3 regions of the Phyllobacterium sp. genome follow, and region 2 is predicted to be linked to each of the others. Evidence: riboswitches for the same ligand, from Rfam matches in the RefSeq annotation. Region 2 holds a riboswitch; each other region holds the start of a gene.

Region 1 (7,661 bases), on a different contig from region 2:
CCCATCGTGGAACGCGACGGCATGCTGATTATGCGCGATGACGAGCGGATGAAGCTCCTACCGGGCGAAGTCCCGCAGGACAGGATGGTGCGCTTCAGGACTCTTGGGTGCTACCCGTTGACTGGAGCCGTTGAATCGAGCGCGACGACCCTTCCCGAAATTGTCGGCGAAATGCTTGTCGCCCGAACCTCCGAGCGGCAGGGCCGAATGATCGACAAGGACGAGGCCGGGTCCATGGAAAAGAAAAAGCGTGAGGGCTATTTCTGATGAGTAAAGTAGCCCAGATCGAGATTTCTGCTGCTGAAGCAGCCGCTGAGGAAATAAGCGCCTATATGGCGGAACAGGAAAAGAAGTCGCTATTGCGCTTCCTGACCTGCGGTTCGGTTGACGACGGCAAGTCGACCCTGATCGGTCGTCTGCTTTATGACACCAAGCTGATCTTCGAGGATCAGCTTGCAGCCTTGACCAATGACAGCCGCAAGCACGGCACGAATGGCGAGGACATCGATTTTGCCTTGCTGGTCGATGGCCTTGAAGCCGAGCGCGAGCAGGGCATTACCATCGATGTGGCATATCGCTTCTTCTCGACGCCGAAGCGCAAGTTCATCGTCGCCGATACGCCCGGACACGAGCAGTATACCCGCAACATGGCGACCGGCGCTTCGACCGCGGACCTTGCCATTGTGCTTGTCGATGCGCGGCAGGGTGTATTGCGGCAGACGCGGCGTCACAGCTTTATTACCTCCCTCTTGGGTATCCGAAATATCGTTCTTGCCGTAAACAAGATCGATCTCGTCGATTATTCGCAGGAAGTCTTCGACAAGATTGTCGAAGACTATCAAGCATTTGCGGACAATCTCGGATTCAACACGATACAAGCGATCCCGTTGTCGGCACGCTATGGCGACAATGTCATGGGCGCTTCCGACAATCTCCGCTGGTATAAGGGGCCGTCGCTGCTTGAGCATCTCGAGACCGTTCCACTCGATCAGGCGAAAACCGAGCGACCCTTCCGCTTTCCAGTGCAGTTCGTCAATCGCCCGAATCTCGATTTTCGCGGATTTGCCGGCACGATCGCCTCGGGTTCCGTGGCACCAGGCGACGAGGTCGTCGTGGCGAAATCCGGAAAGGTATCCCGCGTTAAGCGCATCGTTACCTGGGATGGTGATCTCGATCGTGCCGGCGAAGGTGAGGCCGTCACCATCGTTCTCGACGATGAGGTTGAGGTTTCACGTGGCAATATGCTTGTCGCGCCGGGCGCCCGCCCGGAAGTTGCGGACCAGTTTGCTGCCCGTCTCGTATGGTTCGCCGAGCATGCGCTGATTCCGGGTCGTTCCTACATCCTGCGCACCGAGACCGATCAGGTCACGGCGACGATCGCTGATCTCAAACATCGAATCGATATCAATACGTTCGCCGAGGTTGCTGCCAAATCGCTCGACCTCAATGAGGTTGGCGTCTGCAATATTTCGACGCAGGAACCGATTGTGTTCGACGCTTACAAGTCGAACCGCTCAACGGGCTCGTTCATCCTCATCGATCGATTGACCAATGCGACGGTCGGGGCGGGCATGATCGACTTTGCCCTTCGCCGCGCATCGAACGTGCATTGGCAGGCACTCGACGTCGACAAGGCTTCGCGTACGGCGCTGAACGATCAAAAGCCGGCCGTTCTTTGGTTCACCGGGCTTTCAGGATCCGGCAAATCCACGGTGGCGAATCTCGTCGAAAAGCGACTCTCCTCACTCGGCAAGCATACCTACATCCTTGATGGGGACAACGTTCGGCATGGACTTAATCGCGACCTCGGATTCACCGAGGAGGATCGGGTCGAAAATATCCGCCGCGTCGGTGAGGTTGCAAAGCTCATGGTGGACGCGGGGCTGATCGTGCTGGTCTCGTTCATTTCGCCGTTCCGCTCCGAGCGAAGAATGGCGCGCGAACTGCTCGGCGATGGCGAATTCATGGAAATCTTTGTCGATACGCCGTTTGAGGAATGTGCGCGGCGCGATCCGAAAGGCCTCTATGCCAAGGCGCTGCGCGGCGAGATCAAGAATTTCACGGGCGTCGATTCGCCTTATGAAGTGCCGGAAAATCCCGAGTTGCATCTGAAAACGATTGGCCGGACGACGGAAGAGCTTGCCTCGGAGGTCGAAAACCTGCTTGCTGAGCGTGGCATCATCTTCAACTACGACCAGAGTTCGTGGTCGATCTGAGCAGAGTCATGCAGTTGGCCATCACCTCCCTCTGGACTGCCGCCCGTCCGGCACGTTCGTCTGAACCCGGCAGGGTGGAGGCGAATGCATGACATTCCATAGTGGCCTTCTCGCTCTCTTCGAAAAGGCCGCGATTGCTGCCGGTCAGGAAGTCTTGCGTATTTACGAGGAAGGCTGCGACGTCGAACTCAAGGACGACAAGTCGCCGGTGACGGCCGCTGACCGCGCCGCTGAAGCACTTATTCTTGAAGCACTGCGTTCGGCAACGCCTGACATACCCGTCGTGGCCGAGGAAGAAATCTCCGCTGGTCATGTGCCCGGTGATCTCGGTGAGCGCTTTTACCTCGTAGACCCGCTCGACGGTACGCGTGAATTCGTAAGCCGTAACGGCGATTTCACCGTCAATATCGCCTTGATAGAGCATGGGGTGCCAATCCTGGGCGTGGTCTATGCGCCGGTTCGCGGCTGGCTGTTTGCCGGCGGTCCGGAGGGGGCGCAGCAAGTTGATGTCAATCAAAATGGAACCGTCGCTGCACGACAAGACATCGCCTGCCGTTCGGCGCCGCACGCATTGACTGCGGTCGCGAGCCGCTCACACCGAACACCCGAGACCGACGCCTATCTCGGACGATTCGCCGTTGCTGACTGCGTTTCGGTCGGATCATCGCTCAAGTTCGGGCTGCTGGCGCGAGGGGAGGCCGATATCTATCCCCGGTTGAGTCGCACCATGGAATGGGACACGGCGGCAGGCGATGCCGTGCTGCGCGGGGCAGGCGGCATCACTTTGACTCTCGACGGCAAGCCGCTTACCTACGGCCGGCGCAATCAGGCGCACGACGCCGATTTTGCCAACCCTCATTTCGTCGCGCGTGGAAAGCTTTAGCCCAGCGGCTTGCGCAACAAGATCGTCATCACGAAAAATGCACCGACCGAACTGGTGACAATGCCGATCGGTAGTTCCTGCGGTGCGAGCAACAGCCGTGCCGCAAGGTCGCTGAGCAAGATCAGGATGGCACCAAGGATTGCACAGGCGATGCTGAGACCCGCGTGCAGCTGGCCAGCGAAGCGACGCGCAAGATGCGGAATCATCAGGCCAACAAATCCGATGACGCCCGCCACTGACACGAAAATTGCCGTCGAGAAAGCGCAAACGATGAAGACGACGCTGCGTGTGCGGGCAACGCGCACGCCGAGGCTTTCGGCAGTACTTTCGCCTGCCAGGAACGCATCGAGATTGCGGTGGTTGAAAAGGGCAAAGGTGATGATTGCGGCGAGCCCGAGGATTGCCAGCGGCACATTATCCCAGCGCGCGAGCCCAAGGCCGCCAAGCGTCCAGAAAAGCACCGAATGGGCGGCGCGCTGATCGCCGAGGAACACGACGTAGTTGGTGAGGGCCGCGAACAGGAACGAGACGGCTAGGCCGGCGAGAATTAACCGCTCCGGCCCCTGGCCCTCGATGCGTCGAACGAGCAGCGACACCAGCAAGGCGGCGAGCATTCCACCGCTGAAGGCGGCAATCGGCAAGGTCCAGATGCCGAAGCGGTCGCCGAAGATGCTGATCACCGAGACGGCGCCTGCCGCGGCGCCCGAGGAAAGGCCGAAGAGGAATGGATCGGCAAGGTCGTTGCGCGTCACGGTCTGGAGCATTGCGCCGATGACGCCGAGGCCGGCGCCGACACACAGGGCAAGGATGACCCGTGGCAGGCGCAAGTCGATGACGATTCGTTCGATCGGCGCGGCGATGGTCTTGTCACTAAAGCCGGCGGCATGGCCCAGAGCACCGAATACGTCGGCGAGCGGGATCAACGTGGAGCCATAGGCGATCGAGGCGAGCGCGAGCGCGAGCATGGCGACGACCGCGATAACGAGTAAGCGGGGGTGAACATGCGCCACTCAGAATGCTTCCGGGTGCATGGCGCGGGCGATCTTGCCGATGGCTTCGATATTGGCGGGGCCGGGCGTTATTTCCGCGTAGCGAAGCGCGACGAAGCGTTCATTCTTTACTGCGTCGGTTTCTTTCATCGCCGGATGCGACTTCAGGAAATCGAGAAGCTTCCGATATCCGGCGTCATCCTGATAGTCGAGCAGGACGAGAAATTGCGGGTTGCGGGCAGCGACCGTTTCCCAGGAGGTCGCGCCCCAACTCGTCTCCATGTCCGCCATGATGTTCACGCCTCCCGCCTCGCTGATCAAGGCATTGGGCATCGCGAACCTGCCGGCCGTGAAGGGCTTGTCCTCACCCGAATCGTAAAGGAAAACACGTGTATCGCCCTTGCCTCCGAACTTGCTCTTGATTGCGGTAAGCTCTTCCTTCCAGCCGGACACGAGTTTCTCGGCTTCCGCTTCCTTGCCGAAGATCTTCCCGAGTTTCTCGATATCGCCGTAAAGCAGATCCATCGAAGCGGCTGGACGGTTCTTGTCGAGATGTACGCAACTTTCGGTCAGGACCAGCGTCTTGATGCCGTAGGGCGCGAGCGTGTCAGGGGTGACGTCGCCACCTGGTTTCATGCCGTAATACCAGCCGGCAAAGGAGAGATCTGGGTTGGCCGCGACAAGGTTCTCGATGGTCGGATATTTGGGCGCAAGTTCCGGGATCGATCCCTGCTGCTTCTTGAATGCATTATCCAGTTTGTACCACCCGGTAATCCCGGTCACCCCAACTATCGAGGGTTGGAGGCCTAGCGCAAAGGCCATCTCGCTCATGTTGATGTCCTGTATGACGGCGCGTTTCGGCGGCGCGTCGAAAGTGAGCGGCGCGCCACAATTGTCGACCGTTACAGGAAAAGCAAAGGCCGACGCCGGCAATAACGATAGCGCGAGGGCGATAAGGGCTTTCTTCATAGGATTCTCCTTGTGTGGTCAGATGGACTAGGTCCGGGGGCATCGAACACCATGAGTTCCCGATCCTGATGAGGGTGGCGCAGGCGCAGTACGTCGAGGTCGAACACCTGGCTGACGATGCGCGGTGTCAGCGTTTGCTCTGGGAGGCCGGTGGCAACAACCTTGCCTGCGTGCATGACAGCCACATGCGTGGCGAATGGGGCAACAAGTGGCAGGTCGTGCAGGACGGCAATGGTGGTTACCCCAAGCCCGGCGACGACGGAGAGCAAGGCGCTGCGTGCCTTCGGGTCGAGGTGATTGGTTGGCTCATCGAGAAAGAGGATCGCCGGCTGTTGCGCAAGCGCCCTTGCGAGTTGCACCCGTTGCCGCTCGCCCCCGGACAGCGAACCAATAGTTCGCATCGCAAATGGCGATATCGGCGCAGGCCATAGCATTATCGACGATCTCCTGGTCTTTCGCGGCGCCGCAGACCCCTCGATGCGGGATGCGCCCCAGCGCAACATAGTCGTTGACGCGCAACTGAGCGTCCGGCATGTCGGACTGGCCAACGAAGGCGAACCGGCGTGCCCTTTCGAGCGCCGTCAAGCGGTTGATGTCGCGACCATTCAGGTGGATGTCGCCAGTAGTGGGTTCGGTGAGCCCAGCCAACATGCGCAGCAGCGTGGACTTCCCAGCGCCGTTCGGACCGATAATGGCAAGACGCGATCCGGATGAAACGCTCAAGGTCGCCGCATCAACGAGGCATTTGCCGGCGATTCGATAGCTGACCGTATCAGTGCTGAGTACGACATGGCTCATGATCGGATATTCTCCATGCTGAAAGACCTCATCCCGACACCGGAAGTCGCATCGGGGAAATATGTAATGTTATATCGTATGACTCCGAAAAAATGATCGTGTCAACCGGGTGACCCCGGGAGGACGCAGGCCAAAACCAAAAAAGATAGAGGGCGAAATGCATACCTGTCCTTGGTTTGGACAGGATTGGGAACGCCGACGTCCGGCCGAGATCGCAACACGCAAGCCGCAGCCTACGAAGCGCCGGAGACATCGCATCGCTCCCGGCACACCCCGTCCGGTTCGAATCTCAGAAAGATGGCAGGTCTCCTGGCTCGCGGGTCTCAGCTTTGCCCGGCCTTCCCGATCCTTGGATCAGTGGCATAATCCAGGCAATGCTCGCCGCTTACAGTTGCGGGGGCAGCCACGGTCTCGGTCCCTTTTGGGTACGCCTCACCGTGTTCCCTTTTCATCTCCGGTATTGTCATTCCGGAGAAACCATCGGCGCGGATGCTATGCGGGGATACGGCTGCTGGCAAGCTCGTTTATACGGCAAAAATCTGAAGTGCTAAAAAAAATGGCAACAGCGCATTTTAAGACGTGCCCAAAGAATGAGAGTAGTCTAGGTTTCAATTCGTTTCGCAAGAAACCCGCTGAAAGTACCTCGAGGCGACATGGCAATTTACGCTGCAGTCTACCATCTGACCCATTACAAATATGACCGTCCGATCATGCTTGGACCCCAGGTGATTCGCCTGCAGCCCGCGCCGCATTCGCGCACGAAGGTTCTCAGCCACTCCCTGAAAGTCAGTCCTTCCAATCACTTCGTTAATCTGCAGCAGGACCCATACGGCAATTTCCTCGCCCGTTTCGTATTTCCGGAGCCGGTAACCGAACTGAAGATCGAGGTCGACCTCGTCGCGGACATGACGGTCTATAATCCATTTGATTTCTTCGTCGAACCGGTGGCGGAGACTTGGCCATTCGCCTATCCGGAAGAAATCAGGGACGATCTTTCGATTTACCTCAAGCCCGAGCCAGTGGGCCCGCTGCTCGCCGCCTTTCTTGATACGATCGACCGCAGCCCGACCAATATGGTCAATTTCATTGTCGATCTCAATGCGCGCATCCAGCGTGACGTCGGCTATGTCATCCGCATGGAAACAGGGGTTCAGGACCCCGATACCACACTTGGTGTCGCAACCGGTTCCTGCCGCGATTCGAGTTGGCTGCTCGTGCAGGCGCTGCGTAATCTCGGCATCGCGTCGCGGTTCGTCTCGGGCTACCTGATCCAACTGAAGCCGGACCTCGTCGCGCTTGACGGGCCGGCGGGAACCGACAAAGATTTCACCGATCTTCATGCCTGGTGCGAGGTCTATCTTCCGGGAGCTGGGTGGATCGGCCTTGATCCAACATCGGGACTGCTGACGGGCGAGAGCCATGTCCCGCTCGCCGCAACGCCCCACTATCGCAACGCCGCCCCTATTTCAGGCATGGCGGAGCCCGCCAATGTCGAGTTCGACTTCGACATGCATGTGACGCGCGTTTCCGAACATCCGCGCATCACCAAACCGTTCTCGGATGAATCCTGGGCGGCCCTCGACGCCGTGGGCGACAAGGTCGACGCAATGCTGAAACAGCGTGACGTGCGGCTGACGATGGGCGGCGAGCCAACGTTCGTATCGATCGACGATTTTGAATCCGGCGAGTGGAACACCGACGCGGTCGGCCCGACCAAGCGCGAGAAGGCGGACATGCTGATCCGCCGCCTGCGCGATCGTTTCGCGCCCGGTGGGTTCCTGCATTACGGGCAGGGCAAGTGGTATC
Region 2 (7,661 bases):
ATCGAAAACGTTACGGTTGCACTCGCTTCCGCCGCGGCGGTGGAAATATCGTCCAGCATTGGTAAGACGGGCTCTGCAGCCGGGCCGAAGCTTTCCTGGTGATAGTGCGCCATGTCGAAGCCCGATGCTTCGAGCATGAAGCGCACGTCGCGCATGAAGCTTTCCGGCCCACAGCAGAAAATAGTCCTGTCCTTGAAATCCGGTGCAAGAAGCGGGAGCCTCGGCGCCTCGAGCCTGCCGCGGATGCCGGTCCACACCTGGCCCATTTCGTGCTCCTTGATCAGGAAGGCAAGCTTGAGGTTCGGCATGCAACTCGTCAGATATTCGAGCTCCTTGCGGAAGATGATGTCGCTCGGTCGCCGCGCGCAGGTGACGAAATTGATATCGCTCTGCGGCGCGCAATCATGCATCCAGCGCGTCATCGACATCATCGGTGTGATACCCGAACCAGCGGATATGAAGAGGTACTTGGCGCCGGGATGCTTGCGCATCGAAAAGTCGCCAAGCGGCCCGAAGGCCTTGATCCGCACGCCCGGCATGAGATGATCCAGCATCCAGCGGGTACCGATGCTGCCCTCCTGAGCCTTTACCGTCACGGCGACGGTAAAGGGCCGCGACGGGCTCGATGACAGCGTATAGGTGCGCAGCATCGCCTCTGGCTGAACCGGCAGTTCAAATGTCATGAACTGGCCCGGCTCATAGCGGAACCAGTTATGATTGTCCGACCGGAACGTGAAAGTCTTCACATTGGGCGCTTCCTCGACGACCGAAAGAGACTCCAGGAGATGCAACCGGTCATTCCACGGCTGCATCTGGTCGAGGTGCGGATAGTTCTGGGGAAGGCCCATGTTCATTTCAAGCAACCCTGCTCAGTTTCTGATCACCGGAAAGCCGCGTCTCCATGGCGTTGCTGTACCATTCGAGGAACTGCAGGACGCCGCCTTCATGTTCGACCGAATAAGGGCCAGGCTCATAGGCGGGAGAGCGGATGCCGAATGCATTTTCTTCGACGATGCGGCGGTCCTGATCGTTGGTTTCGAGCCACACATGCGTAAGCTCTTCGACATTGTAGTCGACGCCTTCGACCGCATCCTTGTGAACCAGCCATTTGGTTGTGACCTGCGTCTCGTTCGGGCCGAGCGGCAGGACGCGGAATGAAATCGCGTGGTCCCCGAGGATATGGTTCCAGGTCGTCGGATAGTGGTAGAGCAACAACGAACCGATTTGCTTGGCGTTGACATCGTCGCTGAGCTGACGGCCGACAGCGCGCTTGCCTGAAAGCGTATAGCTTTCGGCGTTATTGATCAGTGGGACGCGGGTCGCGCGATACTGGCCATCCTGGGCAATGCGAAACAAGCTTGGCAAGCCTACAGCCTCGCACTTGTCCCAGTGTGCTACCATTTCAGGATCTTTTTTCGATCCCTGAACGCCCGTAGCGCTCGGCGCTTCCGGGAAGGTCTTGCACAGTTCGGGATGATTCCCGGCGCAGTGATAGCACTCGCGGTTGTTCTCCCAGACGAGTTTCCAATTCCCCTTCTCCACGATGGAGCTTTGGAATGCCACCTTGGTTTCCGTCAGTCGGTGCGGCGCGAGATAAGGTTCGAGCAATGTGCGCGTCGGCGCGAAATCCGGCGCGATCTGCGCAAGGCAGATGAAGATATAGCCGCCGACGCTCTCGCAGTGCACCGGCTTCAGGCTGAACTGGTTCGCATCGAAATCGTCGCCCATCTGGCGGGCAAAAAGCAGGCGTCCATCAAGCTCGTAGGTCCACTGATGGTAGGGACAGACAAGCTTTGCCGAGGTCCCCTTTTCACCGGCGCAGATGCGTGAGCCACGATGGCGACAGGAATTGTGGAACGCGCGAATCTGGCCCTGGCGATCGCGGACGATGACGACAGGATAATCGCCGACCTGCACCGTGAAATAATTACCCGGCTTAGCAACTTCACAATCATGGCCGATAAACAGCCAATCCCGGTAATAGATGGTCTCCATGTCGAGACGGTAGTAGTTGGGATCTGAGTAGAAGGCCTGTTCCAGTCCGTAGCCCGGTTTCCGGTTTCGGAGGTCCCGGAGAAGTTCATTGCGAATATCCATGTCGCGTCCTCGCCTTAATCTTGCAAAGAACTGACTGGTGGTGACGGAGAAGAACGTCCGTACAGACAACAATCAATCGGCGCCCGTACAAAGCCATGCTCCTTGATCGCCCACCGCGATCAGTCGGTTTTCCCTCAGGGCTGGTTTCCGGGCTCTGGAGTTGCCTTTCGGGCTTCACGGCGCCTTCCCGGGGTGCACTCCCAGTGGCTGTTTTGCCGCGTTTTACTCCACTACCGTTGCGGGGGCAGCGCCGGGTTCTAACCGGCTTCCCAATTCTCCGCCTTCCCTAGAAAGGCGGCACCTCAAGTGTCGCGATAAAAGCATCCGGCTGTGAAAAAGGATAGGCGCGGAAACGACATCGCATTTACGAACGGCGACACGCTGCATTTCGGTGAAATCGCGCGACGCATGCATCGTGCGACACACGTTCAATCTGACGCGCCGATGCCGATCAAACCATGGGGCGGTGCAAATATTGCTTGATCGATTCCGGCTTCATCTCGATGGAGAATCCCGGCATTGACGGCGGCATATAGGCCGCGTTCCGGATATTGCACGGGTCGATGAAATGCTCGTGCAGATGGTCGACATATTCGATGACACGGCCTTCCTTGGTGCCCGACACCGCGACGTAATCGATCATGGACAGGTGCTGCACATATTCGCAGAGGCCAACCCCGCCTGCATGGGGCCAAACGGGGAGACTGTACTTTGCCGCAATCAAAAGGACGGCCAGCACCTCGTTGAGCCCGCCCATGCGGCAGGAGTCGATCTGCACGACGTCAATGGCACCTTCGGCGATGAACTGCTTGAACATGATCCGGTTTTGGCACATCTCGCCCGTCGCGACCTTTACAGGCTTGATTGCCTGGCGAATCTTGCGATGACCGGCGACATCATCCGGGCTCGTCGGCTCCTCGATGAAGAATGGTTTGACAAAAGCAAGCTTCTTCACCCAATCGATGGCCTCGTTGACTTCCCAGACCTGGTTGGCATCGATCATCAGAATGCGATCCGGCCCAATCACCTCGCGGGCAATCGTCAGGCGGCGGATGTCATCCTCAAGATCGCGGCCGACTTTCATCTTGATGTGGTTGAAGCCCGCATCGACAGCCTCCTGGCAAAGCCGGCGCAACTTCTCGTCGGAATAGCCGAGCCAGCCTGCGGAGGTCGTATAGCAGGGATAACCTTCGGCCTTGAGTGCGGCGATGCGTTCTGACTTGCCGGCATCGGCCTTGCGCAGAATGTCGAGCGCCTCATCGCGGGTCAGCACGTCCGTCAGATAGCGGAAATCGACGATATTGACGATTTCTTCCGGCGTCATCTCGCCAACGAGCTGCCAAACAGGTTTCGCCGCCTCCTTGGCGAGAAGATCCCAGACCGCGTTGACGACAGCGCCGGTAGCAAGGTGCATCGCGCCCTTGTCGGGACCGATCCAGCGAAGCTGGCTATCGCCGGTGATGAAATGCCAGAAGCGTCCCGGATTTTCCTTCACCCAGTCGAGTTCGAGGCCGATGACGAGATGCTTCATGGCGTCGATGGCCAGGCAGCAAATCTCGTTGCCACGCCCGATGGTGAACGTGAGGCCGTGCCCGGCGAGGCCATCCTTATCTGTATACAGCACGACATAGGCCGCCGAATAATCCGGGTCCGGGTTCATCGCATCGGAACCGTCAAGGCCCTGCGAAGTGGGGAAACGGATATCGAATACGCGAAGATCGGTGATGCGGGTCACAATATGCCTCTCAAATCAATTAATCGAAGCGGCGCGCCTCAAACGTCGGCGCGCGCCACCTGCTTCTGGTTGCCAAGGCCTTCAATTCCAAGTTCGATGACATCTCCCGCTTTCAAATAGCGCGGCGGCTTCATGCCCATGCCGACGCCGGGCGGCGTACCGGTCGAGATGATGTCGCCGGGCTGCAGGCTCATGAACTGGCTGAGATACGAGACGAGGAAGGCGACACCATAGACCATGGTTTTCGTTGAGCCGTTCTGCATCGTTTCGCCATTGACCGTCAGCCACATCTTGAGGTTCTGCGGGTCGGCGATTTCGTCCTTCGTAACGAGCCAGGGACCCGTCGGTCCGAACGTGTCGCAGCTCTTACCCTTGGTCCACTGGCCAGCTCGCTCGATCTGGAATGCACGTTCACTGACATCATGGACCGTGCAATAGCCGGCGACGTAGTCGAGTGCCTCCGTCTCGCTGACATATTTTGCCGTTCGGCCGATCACCACGCCAAGTTCGACTTCCCAGTCGGTCTTTTCAGAACCGCGCGGAATGACGAGGTCGTCATTGGGTCCGACAATGGCGGATGTCGCCTTCATGAAGATGACGGGCTCGGGCGGTACGGCCATGCCGGATTCGGCGGCATGATCGGCATAGTTGAGGCCGATGCAGATGAACTTGCCGGTGCCGGCAACGCATGGCCCGAGGCGCGGATTCCCTGCGACGACCGGCAGGCCCTCGACATCGAGTTCGCTGAGCCTTGCCAGCGTCTCGGGGTCAAGCGCGGCCCCGGAGAGGTCGCTGACTTTTCCTGACAGATCGCGGATCCGGCCGTCGCCATCCAGGATGCCGGGCTTTTCCTGCCCAGGGGCGCCATAACGCAAAAACTTCATTGCTCATTCCTTTGTAGATGTCGTAGCAGCGGGGCCGTGACCGTCCCGCCCTGCCCTCATTCTAGACGGTCCAGCCGCCGTCGATATTGTATGCTTGGCCGGTGGTGTAGGTCGCGCCGGCAAGATAAACGGCAAGATCCGCAATCTCCTCGGGCAGGCCGAGACGCCCCATGGGCTGGCGCGCGATGAACGCCGCGCGGGTCGCCTCGTAATCGCCACCTGCGCGCATGCGCTGTTCAAGCGATGGGCTCTCGACGGTCCCTGGGCAGATGGCGTTGCAGCGGATGCCCTGCGTGATGTAATCGGCAGCGACTGCCTTGGTGAGCCCGAGCACCGCGGCCTTCGTCACCCCATAGGCGAAGCGGTTGGGCACGCCCTTTACGCTGCTGGCGACGGACGACATGTTGATGATCGCCCCCTCCTTGCGCTCGAGCATTCCCGGCAGCACCGCCCTGATCGTGCGGATCATCGCCCGGACGTTGAGATCGAGGGCAAAGTCGAGATCAGCGTCCGGCATCTCGAGGATCGAGCCACCATGAACAAATCCGGCGCAGTTGAACAGGACATCGACCGCGCCTATATCGCCGATCACCGCGTTGACTTCATCGGTGTTCAGCACATCGAGTTTGCGCGGAGTGATATTGGCCTCCTTGGGCAAAGCATCGAGAAGTTGCTGGTTAATGTCGGTGGCGTGAACGATCGCGCCTTCGCGAACGAAGGCGAGGACCGATGCCCGGCCGATACCCTGCCCCGCCGCCGTGATGAGAACGCGCTTGCCCGCAAGCTTGCCTGTCATTTCAAACCTCCATTTCGACACTCGTCATGTCTGTCATGCACCCGATGCCTTGCGCTCGGCAATCAGGATGTGATCGGCGGCAAGAACCACCTCGTCGCGTTGGTTGAGGACTTCACAGCGTTCGACCACGCGGCCGCTGCCCTGTCGTTTCGGGTCGTCTTCCTTGGCACTGATGGTCACCCGTGTTCGAATCGTATCGCCGATGAATACCGGCCTTACGAACCGCAGCCGGTCATAGCCATAGGAAAATGCCACCGGATTGATCAGGCTGGCAGTGAGCCCGACACCGATCGAAAAGATCATCGTGCCATGCGCAACGCGCTGGCCGAACGGCGTCGTCTTGGCAAATTCGGCGTCCATGTGATGGGGGAAGAAATCGCCGGTATGACCGGCGTGTACCACGAAGTCGGTTTCGGTGATCGTCCGCCCGGACGTAACGCGAACATGGTCAAGTTCATAGTCCTCGAAGTATATTGCCTGTTCGGCCATTCACGCCTCCGCCAATTTTGCCAGCGGCGTCGCCGGTGCGGCGCTGGATTGATAGGCCGCCTCGACCAGCGCCATTGTCTGCCAGCCATCCTCGACGGAGCTGACCAATTCCTTGTCTTCGCCACTGGCGAAGCGCTGCAGATTGGCCATGCGTCCGACGAAAGCGTCTGGGAACCATGCTCCCGTGAGCGGGACGTCAACCCAGTCCGAAGTCCCTTTCGGATGTATCATCAGAACATCCGGCTCGCCGCGCGGATAGTCGAGATTGACCCCGAGCTTGACGTAGGCGGCGCCTTCGGTGCCGCAGATCCTGAACTCGCAGGCCTGGAACTTGCGGCCGAACTTGTGATCGTGGTTGATCGAAAGCCCACAGCGAACTGTGTCGCCGTAATCAAGAATAGCGCTTGTCCGCGTCTGCGCCACCTTGTGGTTCGGATGACCCAGCGTCTTGGCGTGAACGCCAAGCGGGTTACCGAGAACTTGCCGGATAAGATCGATATAATGAATCGAATGCATGGCGATTTCCACCCGGGGCAGTCCTGCCAAGAACGGCCAGAGCGACCAGGGCGTATCGAGGGCGAGCCAGGCGTCGAAATCGATGACGTCCCCGAGCCATCCTTGCGCGATCGCATCCTTCAGTGCCAGCATCATCGGCGCGAACCGCAGCTGGAAGTTGACGGCGGCAGTGATATTGCGCTCGCGGCAAATCTTCAGGATTTCGGACGCTTCCCTAAGATCGCTGCCCATCGGCTTCTGGATCAGCGCGAACGATCCCTCCGGCAGGGCATTCAGCACGTCCGCATGTCGTGAAGGCGGGGTCGCCAGATCGAAGATTGCATTCTCCACGGCAGCCGCTTCGGCAATTGAGGCGTAACCGTCCACACCCCATTGGTCCGCGAGCTTGCGCGCCTTGTCGAGGTCCGGGTCGAACAATCCGGCAATCGGAAAGCCTCCCTTCCGATAGGCTGGGTAGTGGGCATCGCCGACAATGCTCCCGGCGCCGAAGGTCACGATCGGCCTCGGTTTCGCCGGCAATGGCCAGCTTTGCTGCAGGGTTGCGGGATCAAAACTCATCACAATTCCTCATCAGTCGAGATGGAAGACGTCTTCCATCATCGCCCACCACTCGCCTTCGGCCCGGCTTTCGAGCGGCACCTGGCAGGGCATGCACACGGCCCACCACTCCTTGTTTTTTGGGTCGGTGGCCATTTTCGCCATGTCGGCGGCAAAATCCGTCCCATGATATTCCCAGGTGCCGAACAGGACGTTTTCCGGCTCGCGCAGGAAGATCGTGTAATTGCGGATGTTGCAGCTCGAAATGAGCGCCAGGATTTCCGGCCAGACGGCGGCATGCAAGCGCTTGTATTCCGCGACCTTGTCGGCGTTGAGCCCGATCATCATTCCCATGCGTTGCATCGTCAGACCCTTATCTCGGTCGTGAATTCGTCGACGCTTCGACCCTTCACGGCATCCCAGTCCCAATCGATGCCGATGCCGGGTTCGGATGGCGCCACCGCATGACCGTTTTCGATGCGCATCTGGGTGTGGGTGAGGTCGTCGAGTTGCGGGATATATTCGACATATTTGCCGTTCTGGATCGCGCAGGTCAGGCTGACATGCAGTTCCATCAGGAAGTGCGGGCAAACCGGCATATCGAAGG
Region 3 (7,661 bases), on a different contig from region 2:
GGCATTCTGTACACCGCCTTCAAGGAGATAATGCCAGAGTGCCTCGCGGTCATGGCGCGCGACCGTCGAAAACCGGTCGAGGCCAGGATCAGGTTTGTCATCGCCCGGAAGAACTGCGAGTTGCACATTGTGGTTGACCGCGCAGGCATGCAGCGCCTCAAGGCCATACGGCCAATAGCTTTCGCCCCCAATGATGCGCACGACGATCAGCTTGGCGTGCCGCGCGGTTCGTTCCACATAGGCGTCCACCGACATCGGATGCGCCAGCGTCATCATATTGGCAAGGCGCAGGGAAAGGCCTTCGCCATTCTGCCGCTGTGCCGATGCGAGGCTTGTCAGCTCCGTATCGGCGGCGGAAAGGAACAATACATCTCCCGGCGTCTGGCCGAGATCGATCGCCTCGGTGCCTTCGGCTATCGTGCCTTTTTGGGCTAGCAGGAGATGCATCGGTCTTCCTTGTCAGACGGCCGCCGCGTTCATAGCGGATTCGATCGCGGCCGTGTCGATATCGTGGAGGCCGATCACAACGAGCCTTGTCTGCCGCTCCTCGCCGGGGTGCCAGCTGCGATCAAAATAGTGTTCGATGCGCGAACCCACGGCCTGCACAACGAGGCGCATCGGCTTGCCGGGAACATCGACGAAGCCCTTGAGACGCAGAACGTCGTGATCAGCGATCACGCCCTTGAGCTTGTCGACAAAGGATTTTGGCTCCGCGACCGGTCCAAGGCCGACGACAAAGCTCTCGAACTCATCGTGGCTATGTTCCTCGCCCGCTTCGTGTTCCATTTCATGGTGCGATTTGCGGTTGGCGATGTCTTCCTCTGTACCGATGCCAAGCCCGAGGAGCAACTGATTGCTGATCTTGCCGAAGCTCGCCGGAATCATGTTGAGGGGGCGGTGCGAACGACCCTGCACGTCGCTTTTCACTCCGTCGAGGTCTGCGCTGCTGATAAGATCGGTCTTGTTGAGAACGATGAGATCTGCCGCGCGGATCTGGTCCTCGAACAATTCCTCGAGCGGGCTCTCATGGTCGAGCGCTTCATCCTGCACGCGCTGCGCATCGACCTTGTCGTGGTCATCGGCAAAACGCCCTTCCGAGACCGCGGCGGCGTCGATGACGGTTACCACGCCGTCAACGGTCACCTGTGTCTTGATCTCGGGCCAGTTGAAGGCGGCGACCAGAGGTTGCGGCAGCGCAAGGCCGGAGGTTTCGATGACAATATGATCCGGACGATCGGGTCGATCGAGCAACTTGGTCATGGTCGGGATGAAGTCATCAGCGACCGTACAGCAAATGCAACCATTGTTGAGTTCAATCACATCCTCGTCGCGACACGCTTCGATACCGCAGCCCTTGAGCAATCCGCCATCGACGCCGAGGTCGCCAAATTCATTGATGATCAGCGCGATGCGCTTGCCATCGGCGTTCTCGAGCAGATTGCGGATCATCGTCGTCTTGCCCGAACCAAGGAAGCCGGTGATGACTGTTGCGGGAATCTTCTGACCCTGCATGGTGTTATCCCTTCATTTTGAGCGGCAGACCGGCTGCCACGAAATAGACTGTCGCCGCGGCAGCTGCCACGGCTTGGTGAAGACAGCCGGCATGATCGCGAAAGTCGCGGGCCATGCGGTTCTCCGGAACGATGCCGAGTCCCACCTCGTTGGACACGCATATGACAGCGCCTTCAAGGTGCCGCAGCGCGGCGGCGAGTTTGGCGGTTTCCGCACCGACATTGCGCTCCGCCATCATCAGATTGGTGACCCACAGGGTAAGGCAATCGACAAGGATCGCCGTGCCCTCGGCTGCGTGCACCTCCAGCGCTGGAACAAGATCGAGAGGTTCTTCAACTGTCGTCCACAAGCTGCCGCGCCGCGCCCTGTGCTGATCGATGCGATCGGACATTTCAGCGTCCCACCCCCTGCCCGTTGCCAGGTAGATCGCCTCACGGCCGGACGCTTCGACCAGCCCTTCGGCGAAGGAGGATTTGCCGGAACGCGCGCCGCCCAGCACAAAGGTGACGCCGCGCTCCAGCATGGTCATCAGGCCTCAAGCTCCGAAGCAGCGTAGCTCTGAATGGCAAATCCAAGCGCCGAACCGAGCACCACCCAGAAGAAAAGGTTGGTGGCAAGTGTCGAGACCGCGAACTCGGAAGCGAGCGTCGGCGGCACGGCGGAGGTCAGATCCTCGGCCTCCGGAGCACCGTAGACATGCGGCGCGACGATGAGCACAAGGCCAAGCACCCGAGCCCAAATCTCTTCTCGCAGCACGATGAAATAGACGCCGCCGGCCGTCAGGAGCACGGTAACCAGCCACCAGGCCTGCCGCGCGGCAAGATCAGCGGCCGGCATGGCCGGGAGCTCTGGCGCAAGACTAAACGAGGGCGCAAGGTTGAAGATGAAGAACCCGGCGAGGCCCCAGTAGATTCCGTTTTGCAGGGTGATCCTGCGGCCAAGGAAAAGCGCTGCGGCGCCAGTGATCAGGGCGAAACCCGCACCGGCGACAAGATTGATCAGCAGCGTGTTGCCCAGACGGCCGAATGGCAGTGCCGGGCTCGCCTCTTCCTCTTCATGAGTGTGGGGCGCTACGGCTGGCGCAGTCTCACCAGTCGTGGCGGGCGTGGTGGCGTGTTCGTGCTCATGGCCCCCTGCAGCATTTTCATATTCTTCCGCGTGCAGAATGAGCGGCACGCTGCGCACATACATTGCCGGCGTCAAAAGAATACCAGCGAACAGACCGGCTACGATCGTAGCCAGAAGATATTTGACCAACATCGAGGTCTCTCCCAATCCCAAATCAAGACACCGGGCTGTCGAAGCGACACCCGGACCAATTAACCCACAGTTTTCAATGCTTAAGCGGTGGCGGCCGAATCATTTCATTCAGCCGGCTCCAACCTCAATGGCAGGGGAATCCGTATGAATGGCGGGTATCATGTGCAGTGTCGTGCAGCGTTTCGGAATGGGAAAGACCGACGCCGTAGATGATGAACACGCCGAGCATCAACGAAAATACCGCAGTCGTCAGACGTGTTGCGAGCGGGAGAGAAATCGTAGTCGAAGTACGTGCAGCCATAACAACCTCCGTGCAGGGCCAGAAGGGACGATCCCCTTCGGTTTTGGGCACCATTGCCCTATGACTGGCAGGTCTCCTGGCTCGCGGGTCGCAGGATCGATGCCGCCTTCCCGGTTTCCCAGTGGCTGCCCTCGGCTTTCGCGTCAGGCCTTGGCACAAATCCTCACCGCTCTACAGTCGCGGGGTCGGCTACGGTTGGGCCGCCCTGATGGGTACGGCCGTCGCATTCCCTTTTGATCCCATGGCCTTTGGCCAAAACGGGAACCAATCATTGATGGAACGTTATTCACCAAGCACGCGGAATGTCAAACGAAACTGCGACATTGTTGGAGCTCGCCGCGTCACGCCAGCCGTTTAGCTGTCAACAGCGGCTCGACATCGAGGACTTCGGCCAATTGATCGGCTATCGAATCGAGCGCCGCTTCGACACCCGCTTTGTAGTCGAACGTATTCGCTTCGATGCCGAGCGAGCGCAGCAAGGCGGAGCGGAAGCCATCGGAAGCGAAAAGCCCGTGCATATAAGTCCCGAATACCTTGCCGTCACTGGACATCGCGCCGTCCTCGACGCCGTTGATCCTTGTCGTCGGGCGACTGCAGTCCGGACCGGTCGTCTTGCCAAGATGGATTTCATAGCCGCTGAGCGGCACATCGAACTGCAGGGAATGCGCCGCGGTGTTGCGAACCGTCTTTTCCGGCTCCATGACCGTGTCGATGTCGAGATGGCCGAGGCCCTCGACTCCTCTCACCGCGCCTTCGATACCCTCCGGATCACTCACCGTGCGTCCGAGCATCTGGTAGCCCCCGCAGATCCCCATGATGGAGCCGCCGCGACGCCGGTGGAGGTCAAGGTCCTTGTCCCACCCATTCTCACGGAACCGCAACAGATCGCCGATCGTCGACTTGGAACCCGGTATGATCATGAGACCAGCGTCGGCTGGCAGCCTTTCGCCACTTTTGACAAACACGACCTCAATGTTTTCCTCGGCGATGAGCGGATCGAGGTCGTCGAAATTGGCGATGCGATCCAGCACAGGCACGGCAATCTTTAGCGCGCGCCGCCTACCTTTGACCAACCGCTCCAGCACCACGGAATCCTCGGCGGGCAATCTCGAGGCATCTCTAAGCCACGGCACGACACCGAAAGACGGCCATCCCGTGAAACGGGTGATCGATTTCAGGCCCTCGTCGAACAGCGATACGTCGCCGCGGAACTTGTTGATGAGATAGCCCATGATCATGGCGCGGTCTTCGGGCGACAGTATCGCATGAGTGCCGACGATCGATGCGATAACACCGCCGCGATCGATATCACCGACTAGGACGACCGGCACATTGGCGCGGGTGGCAAAACCCATATTGGCGATGTCGCCTGCCCTCAAATTGATTTCGGCCGGCGATCCTGCCCCCTCGACGATGACGAGATCGGCACCCTTGCGGACAATTTCCCAGGATTGCATGACCGCATCGAGCAGTTGGCCCTTGAGCTTCTGATAGTCCCTGCCCTTCGCCTGCCCCCAGACTTTGCCCTGAACGATGATCTGGCTCCCGGTCTCTGACTGCGGCTTCAGGAGCACCGGATTCATGTGGACCGAGGACGGGACGCCGCAGGCGAGCGCCTGCAGCCATTGCGCGCGGCCAATCTCGCCGCCGTCGTCGCTTACCGCCGCGTTGTTCGACATGTTCTGCGGCTTGAATGGCCGGACATGCAGCCCCCGCTTGCGCGCAAGCCGGCACAGGCCCGCCACCAGGACGGATTTCCCAACATCTGAACCTGTTCCCTGCAACATGATTGCGCGCGTCATGGGCTTTGAGTAGCGGATATGTCTTTCTCTTCCTAGCCCCACTCAAAACGTTGCGCACTGGGAAGCTTGGGTTAGAGTGGCGGACAATAAGAAATGCTGGGAGGTAGCCATGGATAGCAGCATAGATTCGACGGCTGGCCAGTTCGAACTCAATGAGGATCAACTGGCGATCCAGGACATGGCGCGCGCCTTTGCCGCCGACCGCGTGGCGCCCAATGCGCTGGCCTGGGATCGTGACAAGCATTTCCCCGCCGATGTCATTCGCGAAACCGGACCGCTCGGAATGGGCGGCATCTATGTTCGCGAGGATGTTGGCGGCTCAGGCCTGAAACGGCTCGACGCGGTGCTGATCTTCGAGGCACTTGCCGCCGCCTGTCCGGCATTTTCGGCATTCATATCCATCCACAACATGGGAACATGGATGATCGATACGTTCGGCAGTGACGAGCAGCGGCGGCGCCTCGTGCCGAACCTGACATCGATGGATTGGCTTGCAAGCTATTGCCTGACCGAACCGAACTCCGGTTCCGACGCCGCCGCGCTGAAGACCCGCGCCGTGCGTGACGGCGATCATTACGTTCTCGACGGCGCCAAGCAGTTCATCTCAGGCGCAGGGGATTCGGATATCTACGTGACAATGGTGCGCACGGGTGAGGACGGACCAAAAGGCATCTCCGCGCTGGTCGTTCCAAAGGATGCGCCTGGCCTCTCGTTTGGCGCCAATGAATACAAGATGGGTTGGAACGCGCAATCCACCCGCCAGGTCATTTTCGAGAATTGCCGCGTCCCTGTTGAAAACCGGCTCGGCGAGGAAGGTGATGGGTTCCGCATTGCCATGGGCGGGCTCGACGGAGGACGGCTCAACATCGCGGCCTGCTCGCTTGGCGGCGCACAATCGGCCCTCGACAAGGCGCTTGCTTACGCGAGCGAGCGCAAGGCGTTCGGGAAGGCAATTAACCAGTTCCAGGCGCTTCAATTCAAGCTGGCCGATATGGAGACCGAGCTTTCCGCCGCGCGCATGCTGCTTTACACGGCAGCATCGAAGCTTGACCGAAAGGCGCACGACGCGTCCAAATGGTCCGCTATGGCCAAGCGCTTCGTCACCGACAAGGGATTCGATATCGCCAATGAGGCACTGCAAATCCATGGCGGCTACGGCTATTTGCACGACTATGGCGTCGAGAAGCTCGTGCGCGACTTGCGCGTGCATCAGATCCTGGAAGGCACGAACGAAATCATGCGGGTGATCATCGCGCGGCATATGACAGGCCGCTGAAATCAAAAACTAAGGAGAAATGCGATGACGACAATCGCTTTTATCGGTCTTGGACATATGGGCAATCCGATGGCCGCCAATCTTGTCAAGGCAGGTCACAAGGTCCTTGGCTACGACCTCATCACGGAGAACCTGACCGCGGCCGAGGGCAACGGCGTGACGATCGCTGCGAGCGCGCAGGCCGCTGTCGCCGATGCCGATGTCGTCATCACCATGTTGCCGGCGGGCAAGCACGTGCTTTCGGTCTACGAAGCCATCGCGCGGGGTGCGAAGCACGGCGCTCTGTTCATCGATTCGTCGACTATCGACGTCGACTCTGCCCGCAAGGCGCACGCAATCGCCAAGGACCATGGATTGTTGTCCATCGATGCGCCGGTGTCTGGAGGTATTGGCGGCGCCGCGGCAGGCACCCTTACCTTCATGGTCGGCGGCTCGGATGAAGCATTTGCCAAGGCTGAACCCGTCCTGAAGCCGATGGCCGGACGGATCGTTCATTGCGGCGAGGCAGGCAATGGCCAGGCCGCCAAAATCTGCAACAATATGATCCTCGGCATTTCGATGATCGGTGTCGGCGAAGCGTTCACGCTGGCTGAAAAGCTGGGCCTGTCACACAAGGCCTTGTTCGACGTCGCATCCACGTCTTCAGGCCAGTGCTGGTCGCTCACAACCTATTGTCCTGTACCCGGACCTGTGCCGACGTCTCCGGCAAACAACGGCTACAAGCCAGGCTTTGCCGCCGCCCTCATGCTGAAGGACCTGAAATTGTCGCAGGAGGCGGCTCTAAGCGTCGGTGCGGCAACGCCGCTTGGTGCCCATGCCGAAGCGCTCTATGCGCAATACGGCGCGGCGGGTAACGAAGGATCCGATTTTTCCGGCATCATAAACTTTTTGCGTGACGCCAAGCGCGAAGCGTGAATGCTCAACAGGAATCTCAGCGGAAAAACCGCAAATTTAGATTTGCTTAAGCTCTCGATAACCTCGCGGTAACGATGTCCGGCTAAAACTTTACGGGTGAGCTCAAACACGCTCCCGCTCCGGATCAGGTACTGCGTACCGGAGCTGTATCTTTCTGCCCGCGTAAAGTTGGGCAGGACTGCCATGCGTAACTTGGCAAAGACCGCGCTGTTCCACCACGGACAGGGCGGTTTTTTGCGGTCGGCGACGAAATCGCAAGCAAAGAAAAACCGCCACCTCCAAGGCAGCGGTTCACGCGGACTCCTATGAAGTGCCGTGGATCAGCCGGCCGAGCGAGTCCAGATAAAGGACAATGCCGATCCGATGCCGCTCTTCGCATTGCTGGAAGGAACGTTGCGCTTTTCGGTTGCATTCCACGAAATGTGCACGCGGTTATTGCGGTTGAAAATGTAGAGCATTTGGGCGACCTCGAAAGGAAAACTGTTGTTGCCGATGAAATGCGCTTTTTGCTTAAAGATTGATCATGAAATTTCGCCATGGCATGTCGCATTTACAGCAGGAACCCTTGCATATTTGCATGGGCCCCATGCCAGAA

The links. Region 2 has a riboswitch for cobalamin ahead of AAAB35_RS18740 (aromatic ring-hydroxylating dioxygenase subunit alpha). Riboswitches for the same ligand answer to the same signal wherever they lie in the genome.
Region 1: it holds a riboswitch for cobalamin, as region 2 does, so the genes downstream of both, AAAB35_RS20260 (ABC transporter ATP-binding protein) here and AAAB35_RS18740 (aromatic ring-hydroxylating dioxygenase subunit alpha) in region 2, are expected to answer to the same signal.
Region 3: it holds a riboswitch for cobalamin, as region 2 does, so the genes downstream of both, AAAB35_RS18865 (CbtB-domain containing protein) here and AAAB35_RS18740 (aromatic ring-hydroxylating dioxygenase subunit alpha) in region 2, are expected to answer to the same signal.

Annotation. Positions count from the first base shown of each region.
Region 1 is NZ_JBBNAM010000299.1:8,267-15,927, forward strand. Features, by position in the region: gene cysD (sulfate adenylyltransferase subunit CysD) at 1-267, shown strand, start outside; gene cysN (sulfate adenylyltransferase subunit CysN) at 267-2,216, shown strand; gene cysQ (3'(2'),5'-bisphosphate nucleotidase CysQ) at 2,305-3,099, shown strand; gene AAAB35_RS20245 (iron ABC transporter permease) at 3,096-4,064, opposite strand; gene AAAB35_RS20250 (ABC transporter substrate-binding protein) at 4,110-5,057, opposite strand; gene AAAB35_RS20255 (ABC transporter ATP-binding protein) at 5,054-5,458, opposite strand; gene AAAB35_RS20260 (ABC transporter ATP-binding protein) at 5,364-5,855, opposite strand; cobalamin riboswitch at 6,137-6,352, opposite strand; gene AAAB35_RS20265 (transglutaminase family protein) at 6,509-7,661, shown strand, end outside.
Region 2 is NZ_JBBNAM010000272.1:46,715-54,375, reverse strand. Features, by position in the region: gene AAAB35_RS18745 (hybrid-cluster NAD(P)-dependent oxidoreductase) at 1-854, opposite strand, end outside; gene AAAB35_RS18740 (aromatic ring-hydroxylating dioxygenase subunit alpha) at 856-2,097, opposite strand; cobalamin riboswitch at 2,218-2,417, opposite strand; gene AAAB35_RS18735 (L-fuconate dehydratase) at 2,549-3,832, opposite strand; gene AAAB35_RS18730 (fumarylacetoacetate hydrolase family protein) at 3,871-4,716, opposite strand; gene AAAB35_RS18725 (SDR family oxidoreductase) at 4,778-5,512, opposite strand; gene AAAB35_RS18720 (MaoC/PaaZ C-terminal domain-containing protein) at 5,546-6,001, opposite strand; gene AAAB35_RS18715 (Gfo/Idh/MocA family oxidoreductase) at 6,002-7,081, opposite strand; gene AAAB35_RS18710 (L-rhamnose mutarotase) at 7,088-7,417, opposite strand; gene AAAB35_RS18705 (mandelate racemase/muconate lactonizing enzyme family protein) at 7,420-7,661, opposite strand, start outside.
Region 3 is NZ_JBBNAM010000275.1:2,846-10,506, reverse strand. Features, by position in the region: partial or broken gene cobN (cobaltochelatase subunit CobN) at 1-447, opposite strand, end outside; gene cobW (cobalamin biosynthesis protein CobW) at 460-1,512, opposite strand; gene cobU (bifunctional adenosylcobinamide kinase/adenosylcobinamide-phosphate guanylyltransferase) at 1,517-2,041, opposite strand; gene AAAB35_RS18870 (CbtA family protein) at 2,041-2,772, opposite strand; gene AAAB35_RS18865 (CbtB-domain containing protein) at 2,897-3,073, opposite strand; cobalamin riboswitch at 3,122-3,357, opposite strand; gene AAAB35_RS18860 (cobyric acid synthase) at 3,415-4,875, opposite strand; gene AAAB35_RS18855 (isobutyryl-CoA dehydrogenase) at 4,985-6,151, shown strand; gene mmsB (3-hydroxyisobutyrate dehydrogenase) at 6,176-7,066, shown strand; gene AAAB35_RS18845 (hypothetical protein) at 7,387-7,524, opposite strand.